DNA from 3 places in the Priestia sp. 3CA3 genome. Region 1 is predicted to be linked to each of the others. Evidence: riboswitches for the same ligand, from Rfam matches in the RefSeq annotation. Region 1 holds a riboswitch; each other region holds the start of a gene.
What was found. Region 1 has a riboswitch for cyclic di-AMP ahead of AC1VNJ_RS04060 (APC family permease). Riboswitches for the same ligand answer to the same signal wherever they lie in the genome.
Positions count from the first base shown of each region.

Region 2: another riboswitch for cyclic di-AMP. It lies ahead of kdpF (K(+)-transporting ATPase subunit F); the one in region 1 lies ahead of AC1VNJ_RS04060 (APC family permease).
Region 3: another riboswitch for cyclic di-AMP. It lies ahead of AC1VNJ_RS22780 (potassium channel family protein); the one in region 1 lies ahead of AC1VNJ_RS04060 (APC family permease).

Region 1 is NZ_JBXENJ010000001.1:795,057-802,519, reverse strand. Features, by position in the region: gene AC1VNJ_RS04080 (ArnT family glycosyltransferase) at 1-1,156, shown strand, start outside; gene AC1VNJ_RS04075 (GtrA family protein) at 1,177-1,569, shown strand; gene AC1VNJ_RS04070 (glycosyltransferase family 2 protein) at 1,566-2,543, shown strand; gene AC1VNJ_RS04065 (cation diffusion facilitator family transporter) at 2,584-3,561, opposite strand; gene AC1VNJ_RS04060 (APC family permease) at 3,671-5,497, opposite strand; cyclic di-AMP (ydaO/yuaA leader) riboswitch at 5,660-5,803, opposite strand; gene AC1VNJ_RS04055 (N-acetylmuramoyl-L-alanine amidase) at 5,995-7,035, opposite strand.
Region 2 is NZ_JBXENJ010000002.1:293,929-301,391, reverse strand. Features, by position in the region: gene AC1VNJ_RS06355 (CHY zinc finger protein) at 2-337, opposite strand; gene AC1VNJ_RS06350 (undecaprenyldiphospho-muramoylpentapeptide beta-N-acetylglucosaminyltransferase) at 515-1,582, shown strand; cyclic di-AMP (ydaO/yuaA leader) riboswitch at 1,741-1,883, shown strand; gene AC1VNJ_RS06345 (hypothetical protein) at 1,956-2,093, shown strand; cyclic di-AMP (ydaO/yuaA leader) riboswitch at 2,109-2,249, shown strand; gene kdpF (K(+)-transporting ATPase subunit F) at 2,541-2,627, shown strand; gene kdpA (potassium-transporting ATPase subunit KdpA) at 2,652-4,313, shown strand; gene kdpB (potassium-transporting ATPase subunit KdpB) at 4,335-6,410, shown strand; gene kdpC (potassium-transporting ATPase subunit KdpC) at 6,424-6,990, shown strand; gene kdpDN (KdpD-like non-kinase potassium sensor) at 7,044-7,463, shown strand, end outside.
Region 3 is NZ_JBXENJ010000010.1:116,043-123,505, forward strand. Features, by position in the region: gene AC1VNJ_RS22760 (tetratricopeptide repeat protein) at 106-603, opposite strand; gene AC1VNJ_RS22765 (YjcZ family sporulation protein) at 777-863, shown strand; gene AC1VNJ_RS22770 (YjcZ family sporulation protein) at 1,053-1,133, opposite strand; gene AC1VNJ_RS22775 (TrkH family potassium uptake protein) at 1,461-2,780, opposite strand; gene AC1VNJ_RS22780 (potassium channel family protein) at 2,784-3,443, opposite strand; cyclic di-AMP (ydaO/yuaA leader) riboswitch at 3,568-3,712, opposite strand; gene AC1VNJ_RS22785 (carboxymuconolactone decarboxylase family protein) at 3,828-4,286, opposite strand; gene AC1VNJ_RS22790 (Lrp/AsnC family transcriptional regulator) at 4,407-4,862, shown strand; gene AC1VNJ_RS22795 (peptidyl-prolyl cis-trans isomerase) at 5,151-6,053, opposite strand; gene AC1VNJ_RS22800 (S1C family serine protease) at 6,050-7,324, opposite strand.

The sequences.
Region 1 (7,463 bases):
AAGCGTTTATTTCACTACATGGGTATATCAGCTAGGCTTTTCATTCTATGAATCTATTGTTATTCGCTGTTTTGGAGATAGCATTTTTACATTAAAATTGTTAAATATTTTTTATTCTACTGGAACCGTTATTTTTATTTATCTAATTGGCGCTAAAGTATTTAACGAACTTGCTGGGAGAATGGCAGCTTTCCTATATGCGTTCTACATTCCGAACATTCTCTACAGCTCAGTGTTAACCAATCAGCATTTAGCTACTTTTTTATTTTATGCAGCTTTTTACCTTATTATAAAAAGATTTGCTCATAACAAGTTTAGCTGGCTTTATATTGGTCTTCTATTGTCGTTAGGAAATTTAATGCGCCCTCTGGGACCCATTATTATCGTTGCTGTTTTCATTTATTTCATCTTGCAAATTCTTCAACCTTACATTAAAGCGAAGGATGCTGCTGAGTTAAAAACTCGTCGAAAGAAAATAGGAAAAAACCTCGTAGGCGTACTGGCTACTTTTTTTATTGCAAATGCGCTGATCAACTACTCTTTTGTAGCGAGCGGTATTTCTAAATATCCTTTAAGTAACAGAGATCCTTTATGGAAATTCGTTATTGGCTTTAATTATGAAACAAGCGGTTCTTATTCTTCAGAGGATGCTAGTCGTTTTATGGGTATGCCAATTGGAGAAAAACGAGCTGAAGCAGAAAAAGAAGTAATTAAAGAGCGAGTAGCAGATAAAGAGCAGCTTTTAGATCTCTTTCACATTAAATTCCTGAATATGTGGGGAGGAACGGATGCATCTACATTTTGGAGTATTTCATTAACTCCTCAAGAAGATGTACCTTTTAATAAAGAGAAATTAATTAGTGCTGCTCAAAGTTGTGAAAGAATCATTTACGTTTCAACTACTATTCTTTCCATTATTGGACTTATATGTTTATTCCTGAAGAAGCAGGATAAATATCCGTATACACTGTTTTTATTACTAATCATAGGATACGTTCTTATTCACTTGCTTATTGAAATTCAAACTCGCTATCGATTCTTTATTTTCCCAAGCTTTATGCTGCTCGAAGGGTTTGGTATTTCAGTGATTCTATCTTATTTACTAGTACGGTTTACTAAAAATAAGACCCAGGCAAAATGTGAAGAGATAAATTAAATGGAAGGGATTATGCAACCGTGATAAAATTCCTGAAATTCGGATTTGTAGGTATAATGAATACCCTGCTCACTATTATCAGTTACTTAGCACTGATTCATTTTGATATGAATTATATATTGGCTAACGTACTATCCTATTTCATTGGCGTCATAAACAGCTACTATTGGAACAAATCGTGGGTGTTTCAAGCAACTGTACATAAATGGATGTTAGCTCAATTTTTCATCGTAAACCTTATTACTTTAGCAATTAATACATCTTGCTTATTCCTTCTTGTACACTATACACCTGCTAATCCGATAATTGGACAACTGTTGTCTACTTGTATAGGAATGTTTTTTAATTTTTTTCTTAATAAAATATGGACGTTTAAGCACACAAACAATCACTCGATAGGAGGTAAAGCATGAAAGAACTAATTTCAATCGTGGTACCTATGTATTTTGAAGAAGAAGTAGCTAATGAATGCTATAATCGCTTGCTTTCCGTCATGCATGAAAATCACATTAACTATGAATTCATTTTCGTCAATGACGGCAGTACAGACCGAACAATTGAAATCTTAAAGGACGTAGCAGCTATGGATTCTAACGTAAAAATTATTGATTTTGCCCGTAATTTCGGGCACCAAACTGCCGTCACAGCAGGTATTGACTATGCTCAAGGTGATGCTATCGTAATTATTGATGCTGACTTACAGGATCCGCCTGAAATGATTCCTGAATTAATTGCTAAATGGCAGCAAGGCTATGAAATTGTATACGCAAAGCGCAAGAAGCGAAGCGGAGAGACCTTTTTTAAATTGACAACGGCTAAGTATTTTTATCGCTTTTTAAATTATATGTCCGATATTGAAATCCCAAAAGACACGGGAGATTTTCGTATTATCGACCGAAAAGTTGCGGACGTATTCAAAAAAATGACTGAACGCAATCGTTTCGTAAGAGGAATGATGTCTTGGATCGGCTTCAGGCAAACATATGTAGAATATGAGCGCGATGAGCGTTTTGCTGGTGAAACAAAATATCCTTTAAAAAAGATGATCAAGTTTGCTTCAGATGGAATTATTGGGTTTTCAACGAAACCTTTACGTTTAGTAATGGTTATTGGCTTGTTATCAGTTTTTGTATCACTTCTCGTTTTAAGTTATTCGATTGTTGTTTGGCTGATAGGTGAAAATATTCAGCCTGGCTGGACTTCGATTATGGTAGCTATCACTTTCTTTAGCGGTATTCAGCTACTTGGTTTAGGTCTAGTGGGACAATACATCGCAAGAATTTACGATGAAAGTAAAAATAGACCTATTTACGTTGTACGTGAAACTATTAACTTTTCTGCGGCTTCAACAGATTCTCAAAACGTGCGTGAAAAAGTATATAGCTAAAAAAAACAAGGAAGAAAACAACTGTTTTCTTCCTTGTTTTTTATTCTTTTTGAAGCTGTAAATCGCTTGTCACCCAGTCAGGAATTCCATCATCTTCATCAAATTCAATAATGACATCCGTTATTCCTTTTTCCTGTAAAATACGATTTTCGAGACGATCTTTAATATCATCCGCTTCTGCTACTGTTAAAGAAGGATCAATTTCTACTTTTAATTCAACGTGAAGCTCTTCTCCTTCTTTCATCACCATTAACGTTTGAATATCACGCACTTGTACATCTTGCATAACAATGGCGCCAATTTTCATTTCCATTTCTTTATCTGCTTCACCAAGCGCTCCAGCAGCGTTATCTAAAAATACTCGTCCTACTACAAAAAACATCATAAGACCAATTAGCATAGAAGCAATTCCTTCAGCTTGATGAAAAGGCGTAAACCGCGAAATAAAAACGGCAATTAAAGCCAATACGCCTCCTCCAGTGGCTACCAGATCTTCCATAAAAACAAGCTTAGTTGCTGGCTTTGCTTTCTTTAGATGAACAAAGCTTTGCGTAAAAACATTGACCTCTGCAGTATTCATTCCGACATCGTGCAAAATTTCTTTCATTGCCTTAAAGAGGACAAACATCTCAAGTAATACCGAGATGCCAAGTACTGCAATATTTAAAATAAAGCCTGAAGACTTCGTCGGATGAAGAATATGATGATACCCTTCTTTAATCGTTTCAAATGCCATAATTCCTACTACAAGTACCGCCCCTAATAAAACGAGATTAACCAATCGTCCAAATCCGTTTGGAAATCGTTTGGTCGGAGCTTTTTTGCTTAATGCTGAACCTATAAAAACAAAGAACTGATTTGCTGCGTCCCCTAAGCTGTGCATCGTTTCAGCAAACATCGCTACATTTCCCGTTAAAGCAAAAGCAATCCCTTTAATAATGGATATAATGGTATTAACTATAGCGGCCATCATGGCCGATTTATTTCCTTTTCGCAATAACTTAATTAATTCACTCATGCAATCCCTCCGTTTGTGCCTTTGATGAGATTCAATTATGGTTAGTGTATGTGAATTTAAAAATTAAAAACCTCCAACATATAAGTTGGAGGTTTTTAGTCATGTTTCATTATTTTTTAAAACGATAAGGTACCGTTGTAACGATTACGTTTTTACGGTAAAGCAAATGTGCTTTTAACAGCAGACTGGACTGATTATGAAGGATGTTTTGCCAGCTTTTTTTCGTGATGAACTGCGGAATAACAACCGTAATAGCCATATTATTTTCACGGGCTTTTTCCTCAGCCATATCGATGAATCGAAACAGCGGACGCACAAGACTGCGGTATTGAGAATGAAACGTAACAATACGAATATCAGGCTGCCACTTTTCCCACTTCTCTTCCATTCTCTTTTCGCTTTCTCGGTCAAAAGCAACGTGCACCGCAATAACGGTATCACCAATCGTTCTTGCATAGTTCAATGAATTTTCCACTACCTTTGTCATTCCTGCTACAGGAACAATGACCACACTTCCTTCAAGCTTTCCAATCTTTTCTCCTTGCTTAATACGAAGCTGCTCTCCTACCGCTTCATAATGCGTATGAATGCGATGAAAAATATAAACGATAACCGGTAAGAAAACGAGCACGGACCATACTTGTGAAAACTTCGTTGTAAACAAAATGATTAGCACCGTTAAGGTAATGAGGGCACCAATTAAGTTAATGGTTAGCTTTCCTTGCCAGCCGGCCGGCTTTTCTCTAAGCCATTTGACAATCATGCCTGTTTGAGAAAGCGTAAATGGAATGAACACTCCAACTGCATAAAGAGGAATTAATTGTTCCGTCGCTCCTTTAAAGGCGACAAGTAAGACAATAGAAGCAATTCCAAGGGTCACAATTCCATTTGAATAGCCTAGTCGATCGCCGCGAATTTGAAACATTCTTGGCATGTATTTATCAGACGATAAGTTTACGGCAAGCAAAGGGAAAGCTGAAAAACCTGTATTCGCCGCTAGCACTAAAATCAGAGCTGTGGTACCTTGAATAAAATAATAAAATCCATTTCGTCCAAATACACTCGATGCAATTTGTGATACAACCGTTTCATCTGCTTTTGGAGAAATGCCAAGCCAATAAGCTAAAAACGTGATGCCAGAAAATAAAACGGCTAAAATACCGCCCATTAGCATTAATGTATGAACAGCATTTTTTGCACCTGGATCTTTAAAGTTAGGCACTGCATTTGAAATAGCTTCTACACCAGTCAATGCCGAACAGCCTGATGAAAAAGCTTTTAATAATAAAAACAAACTAATACCTGGCACCACGGTACCGAGAGATGTATGAAGCTCAGGTGAAACTTGACCTGTCACTATTTTGAAGAAGCCCACCGCTATTAACAAAATAAGAGCAATAACAAATAAATAAACCGGATAAGCTAAGACAGAAGCGGATTCTGTTACACCTCGTAAATTTAAAACCGTAATAAAAATCACCAGCAAACACGCAATTACTACGTTATAGTGATGCAGCGTTGGAAAAGCCGAAGTTAAAGCATCGGTTCCTGCTGAAACACTCACGGCAACTGTTAAAATATAATCTACTAACAGTGATCCCCCAGCGATAAGTCCAGGATTTTCTCCTAAATTGGTTTTCGAAACAATATAAGCTCCTCCGCCTTGCGGATACGCATAAATAATTTGACGATATGAAAGAATTAAAGCCGTCAGCAGCACCAATACCCCAATCGCAATTGGAATCGAATACCAATAGGCAAGCACGCCCACTGTTGCAAGGACAATCAAAATCTGTTCTGTTCCATAAGCCACTGAAGATAAGGCATCTGATGATAAAATAGCCAGCGCTTTAAGCTTACTAAGCTTTTGATCGCCTAACTCTTTTGTTTTGAGCGGCTTTCCAATCAATAATCTCTTGAGAACTGAATAGTTCACGTAATTTCCCTCCGATGATTGCTTAGCTACTATTCACTGTTCGTTGCTAAGCTCCGTTACAAGTTCATGAATAAGTGATATTATCCCTAAAAAATACCTTTTTATGTTAAAAAAGCGCACAAAAAAAACACTAAGGGTTCTCAGCGTTTTTACACAGCTTAAACCTCCTCTCCAAAACGCTTATGGGGTTAGCTGTCGGATTCGGGCTATGAGAGTAGCCCTACCTTTTTAAAAAAAGGATTCACCCCAAGTGACAATGCACAAATTTGGGTCCCCCACTTCTGACGAATTAAGCGATAACAGGTCAATATAATTTTCGGTTAAAGAGTATGATCGATAACATGTTTCTTTCATAACTATCCTTTGTTCTTAGATAATATACTCCCGTACAAATGGTTTGTAAAGCATTATTTTACGTAAACGATAAAATAGTACTTAAGGCGCTTTTAAGGGGAAAACGAAAGGCCTTCTGCCTGCTTACAGAAGACCTGCTTTCTTTAACTTTTTGCTTTTAAAACGGCTGCTAGCTTGTTTTTCGTTTGAGGACCATAAATGCCATCTACATCATAAGGAAGATACACAAGCTGAAAACGTCTGACTGCATCTTTCGTTTGTACTCCATATATTCCGTCTACTGACCCTACTTTAAAATTAACCGCGTTTAATGCTCTTTGAAGCTGTTTCACTGCTTCTCCAGAATCGCCTTGTTTTAAAATTCCATTTGGAAGTGGATATTGTTCAGAAGGTGGTGTTGGAGTAGGTGTTGGTGAAGTTCCTGAAGGAATAACAATTGTTTTTCCAACCTGTAGTGTTAAAGGATCAGAAAGCCCTGTATTCGCTTCTTGAAGCTCCTGTACTGTTATGCCGTACTTCTGTGCAATACTGTACAGCGTATCTCCTTGCTTAATTGTATACGTTTTTTCACCTGGTTCAGAAGGTGATGGATTTGGTGTCGGTGTTGGAGATGGCGATGGATTTGGAACTGCACGACGAGGTAAATTTAAATATACGGCAATTCCTTTTGCATACGATTCACCCATGCTTTTTAAAAAAGCTTCATTTTGAAGAAGTGCTGCATCGGCGCTCCTATCAATAAAAGCTATTTCAGTTAGTACTGCAGGCATATTTGTTAAGCGAAGCACCGCATAATTGGCCGATTTTCGTCCACGATTCGGATGATTATACGACAGCAGCGTTGGCTGTACTTGCCCGTGCACAATCGATTGAAACGTTTTACTAGCATTGCTAGCGCTTCTATAAACATAATCTTCGTATCCTGTTCCTCCACCGGCATTTACGTGAATAGACATAAATGCATCTGCTCCCCATGAATTAGCTTGAGAAGCGCGCTGAGATAACGATAAAAAAGTATCTGTGGTACGGGTGGTTTTAATCGTAAAGTCACTGTAAGTGCTATTTAAATAGCTTATTAAATATTGTTGAATTTTTAACACTAAGTTTTTTTCATACAGTCCATTCGCTCCAACTGCTCCTGCATCTGCCCCACCATGTCCTGCATCAAGATAAATTTTTTTCATATTACTTGTCCCTCCTTATTGTTAACATATGCATGAGGGAAAAAAGTGCTACGTATACTAGCCTACTTAGTGAAAAATTACTAAAAAAGGAGATTGAGACATAACGAAATCACTTCAAACTCAAAACGAACAAATGGGATAAATGCGCTAGTATGGATGGCTTGTTACATCGCTGTTGAATTCCGTGCAAGGCTTCGCTTTCCGCGGGGGGGGCTGGTGAACCTCCTCGTCGCGTGCGTTACTGCGGAGTCTCACCTATTCCGCTTTTCCCGCAGGAGTCTTCGCCTGCCCTCCAATCAACTTCTAGAAGCAACTAAATAGATGAAATCTACGTTCATCCTACCAATAAAAAAATCCGCACAATTCATCGTGCGGTTCCCTCCTCCTAACATACTTTTGGTCCAGATTCTATTCTGGTTGATTAAATA
Region 2 (7,463 bases), on a different contig from region 1:
TTCAGCTTTTTTGTTCAAAATAAATGTGTCCATGCAGGCTGCATCCAGGATTAAAAGAAGAACGACAGTGAGGGCAAGTCGAGTTACAGGTTAAGTATTCATTAATTGAGAGCTCATGTTTACATACTCCGCAAAGAATAGCTTTTTCATTAAACATAGATTTTGGCCATCTTTTAATGTCGTGATCCGCATGTGCGTTATGACATTGATAGCATGGATAATATGTATGACAGCAATAAAATTTTATTGCAATAATATCTTTATCCGTATGATAGTGCGTACAGCGCGTTTCGGAATCCACTGTGTCACCTTTTACTGCAGGTACAGATTTGTTCATTATCATCACTCCTTATGAAAAGTATAGCATGCTTTTATACGCCTTATCATACATATGTAAAAAGAAAAATGCTATAATAAAACCATCGTTTTACATGTCAGATTGCATGCTAAAAAGATCAGATAAAAATTGATGTCAAAACAGATCGATTAAGTGAAGTAAAGAGAGGAAGAAAAAATGAGTAAGCAAGTTATCGTTTTTACCGGAGGCGGAACAGCGGGGCACGTAACGCCAAACATTGCCATTATGAAAGAATTAGACAGTGAAAAATGGGATATCCATTATGTCGGTTCTCACAATGGTATTGAGAAAGAATTAATTACAAAATTAAACGTTCCATATCATGCGATTTCAAGCGGGAAGCTGCGTCGATACGTAGATATGGAAAATGTAAAAGATGTATTTCGAGTAGCAAAAGGGGTTGGCGATGCGCGTCGCGTACTGAAAAAACTAAAGCCTTCTCTTGTTTTTTCAAAAGGCGGTTTTGTCACAGTTCCTGTTGTAATGGCTGCTAAATCTTTAAACATTCCCGTGTTCATTCATGAAAGTGATTTAACACCGGGACTGGCAAATAAAATTGCGCAGAAATTTGCCACTAAAATTTTTACTTCTTTTGATGAAGCCGCAAACTACTTTCCAAAAGAAAAAGTGCAGGTTGTTGGTTCACCTATTCGAAAAGAGCTATTTAGCGGAAGCGCAGCGAACGGGGAAAGCTGGCTACGCTTTTATGATAAGCGCCCCATTTTAACGATTATGGGCGGAAGTTTAGGAGCACGCCGTATTAATGAAATCGTTCGAGAGTCTTTGCCTGAACTGCAAAAGAAATTCCAAATTGTACACCTTTGCGGAAAAGGCAATATTGATACAAGCCTTGAAAAAGAGTCAGGATACCGTCAGTTAGAATACGTAAACGAACAGCTTCCTGATGTTCTAGCGGCAACTGATTATGTGATTACACGCGGCGGATCCAATGCCATTTTTGAGTTTTTAGCTCTTCATAAACCGATGATGATTATTCCTTTATCAAAAGCACAGAGTCGCGGAGATCAAATTTTAAATGCACAATCCTTTAAGAAAAAAGGCTACTGTATGGTTGTAGAAGAAGAGCAGTTAACAAAAGAACTGTTTTTGCGTGAAGTAAATGAGCTTCAGCAGCAGGCAAGTACGATGAAGCGTACAATGCGTGAAGCAACAAAAACGGATGCCATTTCAATTCTTGTAAATGAAATTGAGAAAATGAGCTAAAAAAAGCGTTCTTATCTCCTCGATAAGAACGCTTTTTTCTTCTGAAATTATTATTTTAAAATAATGAATAAATATAGAAAAATAAAGCTTTTAAAATTTCAAAAAATGTTGTTGACAGTAAATTTTAACAGGAGTAAGATTACTCTCATGAAACGTTCCACTGTGAAACGCTGAGTCTTTTCTGAAAGAGAAGGAAAGAGCGGAGGACCCAATTATCAGGGGTGAATCTCTTAATTGAGTAGGGTTACTTTCTTGACCCGAACCCGTCAGCTAACTTCGTAAGCGTTAAGAGAGAGGATGGTGTAATCGTGGTCGTTTTCTATAACAGCGGATAGTACGCTCCTTTCAAAATATAGGTGAAAGGAGCGTCAGGATGCATTTATCTAAGCAAATGATTCAAATGATTGAATATCGGGCCATGTGCGATCAGCAATCTTTTGATCTAGCAAACCGCTATTTGTCTACGTTAGCTAATCAAAGTTTTAAACGCAGCAGTAAAAACTATTATTAAGTCTAAAAATTAAATAACAAAGATACGCTTAATCAATTATGAGCGGGGGACCCAATATTTTGTACGTATGTACTAGGGGTGAATCTCTTAACTGAGTAGGGTTACTTCCATAACCCGAATCCGACAGCTAACTCCGTAAGCGTTTTGGGAGTAAAAAATTCGTGTGAATCACGGCTTATTTGTCGTGCATTAAACCGCGGAAGAGAACTCTCTTCTGCGGTTTTTTAGTGGGAAAAATCAGCAGCACGTCTCACGGTTAGCTTTTTTGGACGTGATGCTTTATGAAAAGAAACCGTCACTAAACTTAGAAGCTATCATTTTTGTTAGGAAACAGTTAGGAGGGAGCAACTTGGATATGATCATGCTTGGAACGCTTGTCATATTAACAGCTGCTATGTACGGAATTATTTGCTGGTCGTCTCATGTAGTAGATGAAAGAGAGGAGAAGTGAACGTGTCGTTCATTTTGTTAGGTATTTCAGTTCTCGTTTTAATTTATTTAGTATATGTACTGTTAAATCCAGAACAATTTTAATAAGCGGAGGAATAAAAAGTGGGGATTTTTCTACTATCAGTTGCGCTGCTGCTTGTTTTTGTAGCGCTTATTGCAAAGCCCGTAGGTATTTATATAGCGAATGTGTTTTCAAACGATAAAAACACTAGCTTGATAGGAAAGATAGAAACGGTGATGTTTAAAGCAGCAGGAATTAAAGGGCTTAATCAGACGTGGAAGCAATATGCATTTGCTCTTGTTTTGGCGAATACGTTTATGATTTTTGTGGTGTACCTTATCTTCCGGTTTCAAGAGGTACTGCCGTTTAACCCAAGCCACATCAAAGGAATGGATCCGGCACTTGCTTTTAACACGGCCATTAGTTTTATGACAAATACGAACTTGCAGCACTACAGCGGCGAATCAGGTTTGTCCTATTTCTCGCAGATGGCCGCCATTGTATTTATGATGTTTGCTGCACCAGCAACGGCACTTGCAGTAGCAATCGCTTTTATTCGTGGGCTGGCAGGGAAAGAAATGGGAAACTTTTTTGTTGATTTTGTAAAGTCAATTACGCGTATTTTACTTCCTATCGCTTTTATAACAGGCATTTTATTTATGTTTTTAGGTGTCCCTCAAACGTTAAGCGGAACGGTTACTGCCCATACAATAGAAGGGGCAACACAGCAAATAGCAAGGGGACCAGTTGCTTCTTTTCTTTCAATTAAAGAGCTAGGAAACAACGGAGGGGGATTTTTTGGTGTCAATTCAGCTCATCCATTTGAAAATCCTAACGCGTTGAGCAATGTATTACAAATCGTCCTTATGCTGTTATTGCCAACAGCACTTCCTTTCACATACGGAAAAATGATCGGACAGCGTAAGCAAGGCCGCATCTTATTTGTAGCGATGAGTATGCTGTTTATCGTTATTTTAAGTACAGCGTTCGTAACAGAGTGGGGCGGCAATCCAAGACTTGATGCTTTTCATTTAAATGAAGCGAACGGTTATATGGAAGGGAAAGAAGTCCGTTTTGGTGTCGGCATGTCGACGCTTTACGCCATCGTGACGACAGCAAGTGAAACAGGTGCAGTCAACACCATGCACGATACTCTTACGCCTCTTACCGGGTTGTTAACGCTTGGAAATATGATGTTAAATACCGTATTTGGCGGTGTCGGAGCAGGATTTATGAATGTCATGATGTACGTCATTATCGCCGTATTTTTATCAGGTTTAATGGTTGGAAGAACACCAGAATACGTAGGTAAAAAAATTGAAGGAAAAGAAATGAAGCTAATCGCCGTGACGCTTATTTTGCAACCGCTGCTAATTTTAGGAGGAACAGCTGTAGCACTTACCACTCATTTAGGAATGGAAGGTATATCAAATCCAGGCTTTCACGGGTTAAGTCAGGCACTGTATGAATTTACGTCGTCAGCAGCAAACAATGGATCCGGCTTTGAAGGACTCGGTGATGCAACGCCGTTTTGGAACATTTCTACGGGAATTGTTATGTATATTGGACGCTACTTCGGACTAATTACAATGCTGGCGGTATCGAGCTCACTAGCATCCAAACAGCTTGTTCCCGAAACACCTGGAACATTTAAAACGGATACGTCTTTATTTAGCGGCATTTTAATTGGAACTACCGTTATTGTAGGAGCACTTACGTTTTTCCCAGTGCTTGTGCTTGGGCCGGTTGCTGAGTATTTAACACTGTAATCAAGAAAGCGGAGGATCATAATGAATAAACGGAATTTTGCAAATAATATTGAATTGGATCGCAACAGTCATATTCAAGGTTCTGTAGATACACAAGCTTCATCGATTTTTATTCAATCAGTAAAGCAGGCTTTTATCAAGCTCAGCCCAAGAACGATGATAAAAAACCCTATCATGTTCGTAGTAGAAATCGGGTTTATAATTACGCTTTTTTTAGCCGTTGTTCCGGACCTTTTCGGAGAAAGTACAGTAAGCACAGGGTTTAATGTTGCCGTATCTCTCGTGTTATTTTTCACCATTGTTTTTGCTAATTTTGCAGAAGCATTAGCAGAAGGTCGAGGAAAAGCACAGGCAAACTCATTAAAGCAATCTAAAGGCGATATTACAGCTAATCAGCTTCAAAACGGGCAAATGATACAAGTTCCGGCATCGCAACTAAAAAAAGGAGACATCGTCGTCGTTTCACAAGGCGAAATGATTCCTGGAGATGGAGAAATCATTAAAGGACTGGCGTCTGTTGATGAATCGGCTATTACGGGTGAATCGGCACCTGTTATGAAAGAAGCAGGCGGGGATTTTAACTCTGTAACTGGAGGTACAAGAGTTGTCAGCGATGAAATTACAATTAAAATTACGTGTGAGCAAGGTGAATCGTTTTTAGATAAAATGATTTCGCTTGTTGAAGGAGCAGAGCGTCAAAAAACGCCAAATGAAATTGCGCTAAACACGGTTTTGACAAGTTTGACGATTATTTTTTTACTAGTTGTTGTGACGCTTCCTGTTTTCACAAACTACCTGCACTTTCAGCTCGACACGGCTATTTTAATTTCACTGCTCGTCTGTCTCATTCCGACAACAATTGGAGGCTTATTATCGGCCATTGGAATTGCTGGGATGGACCGAGTAACGCAGTTTAACGTGATTGCCATGTCAGGAAAAGCAGTAGAAGCAGCTGGTGACATCAACACAATTATTTTAGATAAAACCGGTACCATTACGTTTGGAAACCGAATGGCTCATCAGTTAACGACTGTAGAAGGCATAGACGAACGTGAACTTTATAAATGGGCATTTGTTTCTTCGCTTTATGATGAAACACCAGAAGGGCGCTCAGTTGTTGATTTTATTCAAAATCGCATGGGAGTAGAAGATCTTAGAAAAACCGAAGGAACGTTTGTTGAATTTAAAGCTGAAACGCGAATGAGCGGCATTGACTTACAGAATGTGTCTGTACGAAAAGGGGCAGTGGACGCCGTCACGGCATGGGTAGAGTCAAATGGCGGAAAGGTTCCCTCTGATTTACAGCAAAAAGCAAACGAAATTGCAGGAGCTGGTGGCACGCCGCTTGCCGTCGCCGCGGATAATAAAATTTACGGTTTGATTTATTTAAAAGACACGGTAAAACCAGGAATGAAAGAACGCTTTGATGAACTTCGTAAAATGGGTATTAAAACAGTCATGTGTACAGGAGATAATCCGTTAACCGCAGCAACCATTGCAAAAGAAGCGGGAGTAGATGAATTTATTGCGGAATGCAAGCCAGAAGACAAGATTCAAGTTATTAAATACGAACAGCAGCAAGGCAAGCTAGTTGCGATGACAGGTGACGGGACAAACGATGCCCCTGCACTTGCTCAAGCTGACGTTGGTCTAGCGATGAACAGCGGAACTTCAGCTGCTAAAGAAGCAGCAAATATGGTGGATTTAGATTCTGACCCTACTAAAATTATTGAAGTCGTTTCAATTGGAAAACAGCTATTAATGACAAGGGGTGCCTTAACTACATTCAGCATCGCAAACGATATTGCTAAGTATTTCGCGATTATTCCAGCGATGTTTACCTTGGCGATTCCGCAAATGGAGGCTCTTAACGTAATGAAGCTGAATTCACCTCTATCTGCTGTATTGTCAGCGCTTATTTTTAATGCGGTCATTATCCCGCTGTTAATTCCCTTAGCCATGAAGGGAATTGCCTATAAGCCGATGAGTTCTAACGCCCTGCTGCGAAAAAATTTGTTCATTTACGGATTAGGTGGGGTATTAGTTCCATTCATTGGGATTAAAGCGATTGACTTATTACTTTCATTTGTGATGTAGAGGAGAAGAAACGATGATACAAACAGAACGAACGGGAAGCATTATTGTTCGCTTAACAATTATGATGATGATACTTTGTGGTCTTATTTATCCTGTTGTGATGACAGGTATTGCTCAAACAGCTGTTCCAAGTAAAGCAAACGGCAGCCTAATCTATTCAAACAATCATCAAGTTATCGGTTCTAAGCTGATTGGGCAGCAGTTTACAAGCAATGCATTTTTTCACGGCAGAGTCTCTAGTATTGATTATAACGGGGCAGGATCTGGGTCGTTGAATTTAGCACCTTCAAATAAAGATCTTACGAATCGTATCGAGAAATCCGTAGCGGCGTGGAAAAAAGAAAACGAAGTGCCCAAAGAAGGAATTCCGATTGATGCCGTCACGAATTCGGCTTCTGGACTCGATCCGGATATTACGCCACAAGCTGCATATGCACAAGTAGAGCGCGTGGCAAAAGCAGCCCATATTAAAACCCAGACGCTAAAAGAGTTAATCAAAGAACATACTCAGCAAGGGGCTTTTGGTGAAAAACGAGTAAATGTAGTAGAGCTAAATTTAGCTGTTCAACGAGAGCGCTAATTACATGCACTCGCTTCATGTACTGAAGCGAGTGTGATAAAGGGGCACAAACAATGAAAGAAAAAGAAGCTCATCCATACTTTCGAAGAAAAACTCCGGAAGAACTATTGCGTGAACTTCATAATCAGAAGCGCGGAAAGCTTAAACTCTACATCGGTGCCGCACCGGGAGTAGGGAAGACGTATAAAATGCTTCAAGATGCACATGACTTAGTCAAAGAAGGCGTAGATGTCGTAGTTGGATATGTAGAAACACACGGCAGGAATGAGACTAAAGAGATGATTGGAAATCTAGAAGTAATCCAAAGAGAAACCGTTTTTTATAAAGGAAAAGAATTACAAGAACTTGATTTACTGGCGATTGTAAGAAGGCGGCCAAAAGTTGTAATTATCGATGAACTTGCTCACACAAATGTTCCGACAAGCCGCCATAAAAAACGTTTTGAAGATGTTTCTTACCTGCTCAACCAAGGT
Region 3 (7,463 bases), on a different contig from region 1:
CTTCTTAAATTTTTTATAAATATTCTTATTGTTATATAAAAAACAATCCTTTATGAAAATCAGCATACGTTTTCTGAAAATCAAAAATAAAACAGGACTTTAGATTCATCGTCCTGTTTGGAGCATGTTTTCGACTTTTTTAATGTCCGCGTGCGTAGGGTTGATTTCCCGAGCATAGGCGATTTGTTCTTTCGCTTTTTCCATTTCTTTTAATTGAATATAGGTTTTGGCGAGTTCGAGCGGCAGCATAATCCCTTCAAAACCAAGATCTTGCGCCTTCTGCAAATAAAACAGCGATTTTTCGTAATTTCCTCCAAACATAAGCGGAGTTTCCCGATATTTTATTCCTCGAACGAAGTGCGCCAAGCTTGAAGATGGATTTAATGTTAATGCCTGATGAAGAGCCCGGTCCATTTCTAAGTTCAATACCATTTTTTCAAAGATAATTGATTCTTCAATTTGCTTTGCTAAACAAACGGCTAAGTAACAGTACAAATCAGATGCTTGAGGTTTTTTCTTCATTTCTTGTTGAATTTCGCGCTTGATCTCTTTCCACTTTCCCTCTTCTAGCTGATTCATGACGTATTGTGCATGTATTCCCACCTGTTTGCCCTCCTTTTCCTCTTTATCATAAAGGATTTCTGCGCAAATGAAAAAAGTAAGTGTTCTTCATTCTCCACAAAAAACGTTACCATTAAAAAATAGGCAAATTTCTCAATCACTTAACCCAATTAGTACATAGGATATAGAGACTTTTATTAAAGGAGGTTACACATATGGGCGCAAAAGGCGGTTTTGGTTTTTCATTTATCGTTGTTTTATTTATCCTATTAGTAATCGTAGGGTGTTCTTGCTACTACTAATTTCTAGAGAGGATGAACATCATTCATCCTCTCCTATTTCAAAAAAAACCATGCTTTCGCATGGCTACATACCGATTAGATGAATGAGTAGAGGAACTCATTTTTCGGCAATATTGAAGAAATTTTTGGTTTTTACTTCCGCCTAGTATGCCCTTTTTGACGGGGGCTATGCGCAAATAAAGTTAACGTTTAAAAGCGAAAGCCAGACGCACCTACAATAACAAGTAAAACAAATAACACAACGATTAACGCAAAATTTTGTTTTCCCACGTACCATCCCTCACTTCCTGTTATCTGCTTTTAGTGTATGCAACAGCTTGGCAAAATGTTTAGGACAGGGGTGCGGATTTTTCCAATGAGAAAAACCTTCAAATTTCGCCAAAAAAAGTGAATCATATTTTTGTTTCTTTCGTTATATATAGTAAGAGATTTTTTTACTATAAAAAAGGAGGGGCTTTAATGCGCCGACATTCCAAATTGCCCATTGTTCTTGTTTTTGCCTTCTTTTTATTCATCGCAACTGTTTTGTGCGTAACCTCTTATATGTCTTGAACGTATAAATAATATAAAAAAATCGCCTCATCGAAGGCGATTTTTCTATCCTAGCATTATATCTTCGTTTGGATAGCGAACGGCTTCACGCTTTTGCTTAGATAATGAAAACGCAAGCGTTAATGGCCCCACTTTTCCTAAAAACATGATAAAGATAATAATCACGCGTCCAAAGTACGAAAGTTCAGGAGTCGCTCCCATCGATAAACCTACTGTTCCAAACGCAGAAACAACTTCAAACATAATTTTTACAAACGGCAGGTTTTCCGAAATATTTAACAGGAAGATGGCCCCAAACACAAACATAATTGAAATCATCGTAATGGCTAGTGCCTTAAACACATGAAGAGGAAGAAGTCGTCTCTTTAGCAGCACAATATCTTCCCTGCTTCGTAAAAATGCCCATACAGAAAAGACAATCACCACAAACGTCGTGAGTTTGATACCCCCTCCTGTTGACGCACTCCCTGCACCAATGAACATCAATAAAACCATTAAAAACACCGTTGCGTCATGCAAATGAGCTAAATCAATTGTATTAAAGCCAGCGGTTCTTGTTGTTACCGCTTGAAAATAAGAAGCCCATACTTTGTCTCCTAATGATAAATTTCCGAGCGTATGCGAATTGCCGTACTCTAAGAAAAAAATAAAAAGCATGGCAATCACGTTAATGGCGAACGTGCTGATAATCATAATTTTTGAATGCAGCGTTAGTTTTTTATACGATTTTTTCACCCACATATCAGCAAGGACGGTAAACCCTAACCCACCAATAATAAAGAGAAAAGAAATCGTGATGTTAATAATAGGATCTCCTACATACTGAACTAAGTTATCAGACAGCAGTCCGAACCCTGCGTTATTAAAAGCCGAAATCGAATGAAACAAGCTAAAGAACAGCCCCTTAGACCATCCGAATTCCGGAACCCAGCGTATCGCTAAAAAGAGCAGTGCAACAAACTCAATTAAAAATGAAAAGATGAACAACCTTTTAACTAGCAGCACAACTCCACCGACGCTCGTCTGATTTAATGCCTGCTGAACGAGCATACGCTCTTTAAATCCAATTTTTTTACCTAGCATCATAAAAATCAGCACGGCAAATGACATAATGCCGAGACCGCCTATTTGAATTAACAGCATAATAATCGTTTGACCGATGACGGTAAAACGCGTACCTGTATCTACGACGGCTAAGCCGGTCACTGTCATAGCGGAAGTAGATGTAAAAAGGGCGTCTACCCACCGGATTGGCTCAGTAGTAGAAAAAGGCATCATCAATAGAAGAGCACCAATAATAATTCCTCCGCCAAAAATGGAAACAAGCAGCTGCGGAGGAGTTAGTTTAATGATTTGTTTTTTCATGAGTTAAACTCCTTCTTCTTCAAAACGGTTCAAATCGCGATTATGTCCGATAACAATCAGCATATCTCCTTGTTCAATTATTTCATGCGCGGTAGGCGAAATCACCATTTCCCCGTCTTTTCGCTGAAAGCCGATAATATTGCAGCCGTACTTGGCACGAATGTTCAAATCAAACAGCGTTTTATTATGAAGCTTTTTAGAAGCGACAATTTCGACAATACTATAATCCTTTGACAGTTCAATGTAATCAATGATCTTTTCTGACACCACGTGATGAGCAATCCGCTTCGCAATATCGCGCTCAGGATGAATGACTTTGTCCGCTCCTATTTTCTCCAGCACTTTTTGATGATACATATTCACCGCTTTTACCCATACTTGCTTAACGCCCATATCTTTTAAAAGCATCGTTGCAAGCACGCTTGCTTCAATATCGTCTCCAAACGAAATAAGAGCATGATCAACGTTACGAATGCCTAGCCCTTTTAAGCTAGCTTCATCAATTGCGTTCGCTTGCACGACATATGTAGCTGAGTTGCTATATTTCTTTACTACCTCCTGATTGCGGTCAATAGCGAGCACATCCACATCCAAATTAGCAAACTCTTCAACCAAACTGCCTCCAAAACGACCTAATCCCAATACAGCAAACTGTTTTTTCATAATGTATTTATTCCTTTCTTCAACTGCTGTGTGTTCTCTTAGCTTATACTTTTTCTAAAAAATTACATGTTTTTCTTAAAAAAAGCGCAAAAAAACACAGGAAGGCTCCTGTGTTTTTTCACACTCTTCCCCCTCAAAACGCTTGCGAAGTTAGCTGTCGGGTTCGGGTTTTAAGAGTAACCCTACCTTTTTAAGGATTCACCCCGGAGCACAATATGTGCGTAAATAATGGGTCCTCCGCTCCGTAATGGATTAAGCGATTTTTATTCAAATGTCTATGATCTATTTTTTAGAATAATCGATTCGATTCATGATACGTTTCACTTCACGAAAGCTATCTTACTCCTGTGGATTTTGTCTGTCAAGATATTTTTAGGGAAGACATCACTTGCGCTGCAAACTGCAAAAATCATATAAATCTAAACTGACAATCAGTTTGTGAAATTGATCAAACAAATTAATAACGGCCAAAAGCTCTAATAGCTGCGTATCACTGTAAAATTTCTTTAATTGATCCATATCAGCATCCGTCAAATCCCTTGGACGCACTCGGTATACATCTATAAATCGAAACAGCAGTCGATCTTTTTCTTCCAGCTCTTTTTCTCTTAACACTTTTTGATTAAGCGTCTTATCGCCTACATATGACATGCTCATACACGTCTCACAGCCGTTAACACCTGCTAGATAAAGCCTGATTTTTTCCTTAGTCTCTCTTTTTACTATATCACTGTTCCAAAGCTTGTCGTATAGCTCATCATACAACCTTTTTACATCTGGAATTAAATTCAGTGCTTTTTCAAAATTTGTTCCCTCTTCGTTTGTTAACAAAACTCTTGCCATTTTTTACTCACTCCTTTTTAATTATTATAGTAAGAAAAATGGAGATTTCAGATAACAAATAAAACATATTATCTGCTGTTACTAATCAAATGAAACATTAATATGAAAGAAGGTTTTCAATTGAAAATTGATGAAATTGATTTATCGATTTTGCAGGCACTGCAGCAAAACAGCCGTCTTTCCTTAAGAGAGCTAGGAAAACAAATTAACCTGTCTCCTCCTTCAGTGGCAGAGCGAGTAAGACAGCTAGAGAGCTTTGGTATTATAAAAGGATATACAATCGATATTGATTATGAAAAGCTGCAGTTGCCCGTCTCGTGTTTTATTGAAGTAACCATGAAAAACGGAGAGCACGAGCGTTTTAAACGATTTATTTCTCAGTATCCCTATGCTTTATTCTGTGAACGCATTGCCGGACAGGCTTGCTTCATTACAAAGCTTCAGCTTCCTCACCTGCACGTACTCGAGCAATTTATTAACGAAATTACACCTTATGCCAAAACGATTTCACACATCGCCCTTTCTCACGTGGAGATGTCTTCTGCATTATTGAGTCATTTAAAAGATGAAAAGTGATTGAAACATACGTTCACCGTACTAACGAAAAGATCCGAACGATTCATCGTTCGGATCTTCTTTCCACTAAACTACTTCTGTCCTAGCCTCTTTTATTCGTCCAAAAGCATAAAAAATAACCCTCCAAAGCTGGAGGGTATAAATTTTCCGAATAATGAAAGTTTTACAACTTCATTCTATCAGGTACCGACATTTCTGTCTACTTAAAAATGTAAAAGAGCTCTCTATTAATAGAAAGCTCTTTTACCTGCTTGTTTTTTGAAAACAATCAATCTATATAAAAGGGAACTACCTAAGGTTGAAAGTCACGTGAAACCTTGGCAGTTGATCCTGGATATACCGGTTGATATGATTCAAAACAAGTTCTTTCATCATTTCTTCTTTGACTTCTGATTCCGTTTTTTTATCTTTTTGTTTTAAAATAAGAATATAATAGACTTTACCCATTTTAATGGGCTTACTACACTCTCCGATGTGCTGTTTTTTTAAAACATCTATAAAAGAGGGAGATAGATTCGAAAGCTTTAGATTATCATCATTCTCTATTTTGCTGATGGTCTGGACATCAGCATATTTTTTTTGAACGTCTTGAAGCGATGTTCCTTTTTGCAGCTCAGCCGCAACGGTCTCAGCATCATGTAAAGTTGTAAAAGTTAGCTGCGAAAAAGATACGCGCGTTACATCATTCTCAATACGTGTATAGTAAGCGTCTAGTTCATCAGACGTAATTTGTTTACGGAAATATTCTTCTAATTTAAACTGATTTATTAGCTGTTTAGTTACATCGCTAGAACGAATGTGCAAGACTTCATAGCCTTGTTTTCTTGTATCTTCGTCATATGAACGTTTGATTTGTTTCCACATATCCTCGACTTTTTTCTGTACCCTGTCACTTGTCTTTAGATGCGAAATTAAGATTTTTTGCATGACAAGCTGCCGCAACAACTCTTTGCGGTAGCTTGTATCATTTAGCGGAGCATCGGGATTTAAGAACCCTTCAACTGCTAAAAAACGATTGAATTCAGCTCCTGTCACCTTTCCTCCTTCATACGCTGCCACTTCTTTAGCAGAAGATAGCTGACTAATTTCTACAGAAGGAAACATCGTGTTTGAATGCTTCCCTCCGCAGCCTGTTAAAAATCCGAACGCTGTTAATACTGCTAGCAGCAGCTTTAACGGTGCTGAACTCATCCATTGTTATCCTGCTGCTCTGAAAGCTTCAGAGAAATAGTTTGTTTTTTTCCATTTCGGTACACGTCTAATTTTACCGTGTCTCCTACTTTGCGTTTTGTGTATAGATATTGACGTAAATCACTGGATGTTTTGACTTCATTTCCATCGATGGCAACAATCACGTCTTTTGATTGTAAACCAGCATCAGAAGCAGAAGAGAATGGTTCAACCGTCGTTACGACAACTCCTTCAGACGTATCGCTTGTTAGGCCTAGCTGATCTTGTTTTGTTGCAGCTGAAAGCTGACCTACATCTTGAAGACCTACCCCCATATATGGACGCGTTATTTTTCCGTTTTTCATCAGCTGTTCAATTGTTGGCTGCACTTCATCACTTGGAAGAGCAAAGCCGATTCCTTCTACATTGTCTTCTGAAATTTTCATACTGTTGATACCAACTACTTCACCGGAAGAATTGATCAAGGCACCGCCGCTGTTTCCTGGATTAATCGCCGCATCCGTTTGAATTGCATCTACGTTCCAATTCTCTGAAATAGGGACAGAGCGTTTTGCTGCGCTCACGATACCTTGTGTGACCGTACGAGAAAATTGTTCACCAAGAGGGTTTCCGATTGCAAGAACCGTTTCACCCGCCACTAAATCTGATGATTTTCCGAACTTCGCCACTTGTTCAACATTTTTGTCGGACATTTCAAGCACCGCTAAATCCGTTAGCGCGTCAGCTCCGACAATTTTAGCTTTTTCTTTTTGTCCGTTTGAAAGTGACACTTCTACTTCGCTTGCGCCGTCAATAACGTGGTTATTAGTCACAACGTAGGCTTTTCCATTTTCTTTTTTGAAAATAACACCGGAACCCGTTCCTGCTTCTTGCGTTTGGGTATCTCCAGAAAATGGATTTGTTTGCTGTTGAATATTGTTCACGCCTACAACAGCAGCTGATACTTTATTTACAACTGAAACAAGATCTGACTGATTCACGGTTGTGCTTACTGTTCGAGGCGTTGTGCTCGTTGTTGTTGCCGTTTGAGTCTGCGTTGTTTGATTCGCTGTTTGCGTATCCGCTGAATCCATTAACCCTAGCTGCGGAGCGCCGTATAGCACAATTCCTCCCCCTAGCACTGCTCCCGCGATGGAAGATGCGATCACTGGAAATAAGCGTCTTTTTGGAGGCTGTGATGATGACGCAGGCTGATACTGATCATAGCGCCGCTGGCGGTTTTCATATTCTTCTTTTCGTTCTTCCTCTCTTTCATAATCACGTGGATCCATGAAAATCACTCCTTTTAACGTAGCAAATTTTATGTTATCTATACTATAAAATAAAAGTTTGGGATAAGTATCAAAACAATATGTGAAATTGTGAAAAATTTCTTTATGACAGCAAACACGTAGTATAATAGCGGGTACA